Regions from separate parts of the Brotocaccenecus cirricatena genome, predicted to be linked through region 1. Evidence: predicted binding sites of a transcription regulator. Region 1 holds the regulator's gene; the other holds the start of a gene.
The links. The regulator NrdR, encoded in region 1, represses ribonucleotide reductase genes. The targets are predictions, from matches to a motif close to CACNANATNTNGTG.
Positions count from the first base shown of each region.

Region 2: the regulator NrdR is predicted to act here: its motif matches at 800-813, upstream of nrdD (anaerobic ribonucleoside-triphosphate reductase).

Region 1 is NZ_JAJEPW010000006.1:51,929-54,327, reverse strand. It holds gene LKD37_RS03530 (hypothetical protein) at 1-55, shown strand, start outside; gene LKD37_RS03525 (hypothetical protein) at 140-625, shown strand; gene nrdR (transcriptional regulator NrdR) at 695-1,150, shown strand; gene LKD37_RS03515 (DUF4363 family protein) at 1,154-1,537, opposite strand; gene LKD37_RS03510 (DUF421 domain-containing protein) at 1,534-2,211, opposite strand.
Region 2 is NZ_JAJEPW010000019.1:7,795-10,193, reverse strand. It holds gene lpdA (dihydrolipoyl dehydrogenase) at 1-706, shown strand, start outside; gene nrdD (anaerobic ribonucleoside-triphosphate reductase) at 1,033-2,399, shown strand, end outside.

The DNA.
Region 1 (2,399 bases):
TACCGATAACCTGGGGTGGGACCGGGTGGTGGACAGCCTGCCCTCTGCCGGGTAAGGCGGGACGGGGCATCCCCGGCGGAGACTGTGCATACACTGGCACAGCCCCTGCCGGGGATGCTTTGATGGGGAGGCGCGCTGCATGACGTATCCTGTGTATATCGGGGACCGGGCCGCCGGGACCATGACGGTGACGGCGGCGGGGGAGGACCACCTGTTCGAGGTGATCTGCCATCCCCCGGAGCCGGGCCTGTGGCGGGTCTGGGTCCAGGGGGAGGGACAGCGGCTTTCACTGGGACTGCTGGAGGGCGGGCGTCTGCGCCGCCGGTTTTCCCGGCGGATCACCGGGCCGCTGGGGGCCATCCGGTGGGCCGGGGCGGAGTCCTGCGCCGCGAAGGACTCCCCGTGGCGGCCCGCCGGGCCGGAGGACTGCCCCCTGCCCCTGCCGCCGGGGAGTCTGTGCCGCCGGGAGGGGCGGCGGGTGCGGCTGGCCGCGCCCTATGACCGGGAGGGGCCGTTTCCCCTGACGGAGCTGTTCTGCCTGGCCCGGATCCGGGCCATGGACGGAGGCCTCTGGGCGGAATATCGCTTTGAGGACGGGTATCCTGTGCCGCCGGAGGAAAATTGAAATTTGCATATTCCGCCGCCATGTGCTATAATAAGCTGAACATTATCGCCATAGAGGAGGAATATGCCCATGAGATGTCCCTATTGCGGCTATCGCGAGAGCAAGGTGGTGGATTCCCGTCCCGCCGACGAGGGGGCCAGCATCCGCCGCCGGAGGGAGTGCCTGTCCTGCGAGAAGCGCTTCACCACCTATGAGACCGTGGAATATCTGCCCATGGTGGTGATCAAGAAGGACGGCAGCCGCCAGAGCTTCGACCGCAGCAAGGTGCTGCGGGGCATCCAGCGCTCCTGCGAAAAGCGCCCGGTGTCCGCGGCGGACATGGAGCGCATGGCCAGCGAGATCGAGCAGGAGCTGCAGAACTCCCTGGAGCGGGAGGTCAGCACCGTGGCTATCGGCGAAAAGGTCATGGAGAAGCTGAAAAAAGCCGACGAGGTGGCCTATGTCCGGTTCGCCTCGGTGTATCGCCAGTTCAAGGATATCAACACCTTCATGAGCGAGCTGAACAAGCTCCTGAGTGAGAAGTAAGGGCTACAGAATGTTCCGCAGGCTCAGGCGCTCCAGTTCGTCCAGCTGCTGCAGCTGCTGGCGCAGCTGGGCCAGCTCCGGCAGCAGGTCGTCCCCCTGCCGCAGGCGGCACAAGGTCCGGCAGCGGGTCAGCGTCACCTGGGCTGCGTCCAGGGTCTCGTGGTGGATGACCACATGGAGGAAGTCCTGGGCCGACTCCCAGTCGGCGGACAGGGCGTCCATGGCCTCCCGGGCCATGTCCCAGCGCTCCTGCTCCGCCAGCTGGGCGATCCGGTCCGCCTGGTCCATCCACCGGTTGGTCCGGCGGTTCAGAGCCGCCGCGTTGAGAATGCACAGGGCCAGCAGCACCGCCAGCACCAGTGAGGGCACGATCAGAAACCGCTTCATACGTCCTCCTTGGCCTGGCAGATCACGTTGCCCCCCTGGTCCAGGGACAGGAGAAACACCTGAGACGGGTCCGTCAAGTGCTCCCGCTTCAGCTGCTGCCGCAGCCACGCGTCGTCCACGTCCATTTTCTTCATATTGTCCCGCAGCAGCCGCCCGTCGTTGATCAGCAGCACCGGAAGAAGCTGCTCCGTGACGTTCAGGGACAGCTGACGGGGCGTTACCGGCTGGGCCTGGGACCGCAGAAGCACCGACACCTGGCCGCTGGTCTCCAGGACGGCGCACTGCACGTCCTTCAGGTCGGTGACCCCCTGGCCCCGCAGCTCCTCCAGAAGCTCGTCCACCGTCATGCGGTTGTGGCGCATGGCCCGCTGCTGGAGCTTCCCGTACCGGACGACGATGGCCGGTTCCCCGCAGATCAGGGACCGGAACCGCCCGCTGCGGAAGCTGATATAGCTTAAAAGCGTGGTCAGGGCCAGCAGGGTCAGAATGGGCACCACGCCGTTGATCAGCGGCGAGTCGAAGTCCTGCATGGGCACCGACGCCAGGTCCGACAGCAGCATGGTCAGCACCAGCTCAATGGGCTCCAGCTCGCCGATCTGGCGCTTGCCGGTCAGGCGCAGCCCCGCGATCAGCAGCAGATACAGGATGATGGTGCGGAAAAAAGCAGTGGCCATGAGCATTCCCCCTTCTATGGCCAGTATGCGCCGATGAGAGAAAGTTATACCGAGGCAACCGGCCCCAGGCCGTTTGATATACAGAACGCAGAACCGGAGAAAGGAGGTACCCCGGGAAAATCCCATACCAAGCGCCATGTGCCTGCCCTTCCGGCAGGATAACGAGGAGGAGAGAGGATCGAACCTTC
Region 2 (2,399 bases), on a different contig from region 1:
GCAGGGGGTAGAGGTGCTGACCTCCGCCATGGTCCGGCGGGTGGAGCAGACGCCGGAGGGCCTGACGGTCCATGTGGACCAGAAGGGCAAGGAAAAGGCCGTGTCCGGCGAAAAGGTCCTGTGCGCCATCGGACGCCGTCCCTGCTGGGACGGGCTGTTCGCCCCGGAGCTGGTTCCCGAGACCCGGGGCCGCAGCCTGCTGGTGGATGAGGACTTCCGCACCAGCATCCCCGGGGTCTATGCCATCGGCGACGTGTCCGCCGTGATCCAGCTGGCCCATGTGGCCGCCGCCCAGGGCATCGCCTGCGTGAATCGTATGTGCGGCCGCCAGGCCGCCACGGACCTGAACGTGGTGCCCAGCTGCATCTACAGCAGTCCCGAGATCGCCGTGGTGGGCCTCACCGAGGCCGAGGCCAAGGAGCAGGGCATCAACGCCGTGTCCGGCAAGTGCACCATGTTTGGCAACGCCCGGACGGTCATCGAGGACCCGGGCCGCTGCTTCATGAAGCTGGTGGCCGACCGGGATACCGGCCGTCTCATCGGCGCGCAGCTGATGTGCCAGCACGCCAGCGACATCATCAGCCAGCTCAGCGCCGCCCTGGTAAACGGCCTGACGGTGGGGCAGCTGCTGTCCGTTATGCGGCCCCATCCCTCCTTCGAGGAGGCCATGACCGAGGCTCTGGAGCGCCTGGCCGAAAAGCTGTAACAACCTATACCGGCAAGCGCTCTCCCCCGGGTGCGGAAAATCTTCCGCACCCGGGGGTTTTTGTTGCATTTGCAATTGTGAAATGTCTTGTCATACTATATATTGTAGGTGACAGGGCGGCAGGTACTCCTATATCTTGTGTCTATTGTACAGAATCGACAAAATATCCAGGGGATTTTCGTCAGGCATTTTCCCCATATTTAGGGCTTTGGGCTTGCATCAGCACAGGATATGGTATATGATTAAGGGGCTGATTGACCGCTGCCCATTGAGGCAGCTTTTGCTATGGAGAGAGAAAAAATCAGGAGAAAGGACAGGCGATACACATGAAGATCATCAAGCGCAACGGGGCTGAGGTCCCCTTCGATATCCAGAAAATTGAGGTGGCCGTCACCAAGGCCAACAACTCTGTGGCCGAGGCCGACCGCATGACCCCGGTGCAGATCGGGCGCATCGCCGAGTCCGTGGAGCTGCAGTGCCAGAAGATGAACCGCGCTCCCACCGTGGAGGAAATTCAGGACATGGTGGAGCACCACATCATGGCCCACGGGGCCTTTGAGGTGGCCAAGCACTACATCACCTATCGCTATACCCGGTCCCTGGTGCGCAAGGCCAACACCACCGACGACAAGATTCTCTCCCTCATCGAGTGCAACAACGAGGAGGCCAAGCAGGAGAACTCCAATAAGAATCCCGTGGTGAACTCCACCCAGCGGGATTATATGGCCGGCGAGGTGTCCCGGGATATCACCAACCGTCTGCTGCTGCCCCAGGATATTGTGGAGGCCCATGAGGAGGGCATCATCCATTTCCACGACACCGACTATTTCGCCCAGCATATGCACAACTGCGACCTGGTGAACCTGGAGGACATGCTGCAAAACGGCACCGTTATCACCGGCACCATGATCGAAAAGCCCCATTCCTTCGCCACCGCCTGCAACATCGCCACCCAGATCGTGGCCCAGGTGGCCTCCAACCAGTACGGCGGCCAGTCTATCAGTCTGACCCACCTGGCCCCCTTTGTGGAGGTCAGCCGCCAGAAGATCCGCCGCATCGTGCTGGCGGAGATGGCGTCCATCGGCGTGGACCCCGGCGAGGAGAAGATCAGCGAGCTGGTGGAGGCCCGCCTGCGGGAGGAGATCCGCCGGGGCGTGCAGACCATCCAGTATCAGGTGGTGACCCTTCTGACCACCAACGGACAGGCCCCCTTCATCACGGTGTTCATGTACCTGAACGAGGCCCGGAACGAGCGGGAGAAGAAGGACCTGGCCATGATCATCGAGGAGATGCTGCTCCAGCGGTACCAGGGCGTGAAGAACGAGCAGGGCGTGTGGGTGACCCCCGCCTTCCCCAAGCTGATCTACACCCTGGAGGAGGACAACATCCACGAGGACGCCCCCTACTGGTATCTGACGGAGCTGGCCGCCAAATGCACCGCCCGCCGCATGGTGCCGGACTATATCTCCGAGAAGAAGATGAAGGAGCTCAAGGGCGACGTGTACACCTGTATGGGGTGCCGCTCCTTCCTGACCCCGGACCGTTTTACCGATGCCGGGATCGGCAACGTTGCCAACGCCGGAAATTACGAGCCCGGCAAGCACAAGTACTATGGCCGCTTCAACCAGGGCGTGGTCACCATCAACCTGCCGGACGTGGCCCTGTCCTCCGGCGGAAACACCGAGAAGTTCTG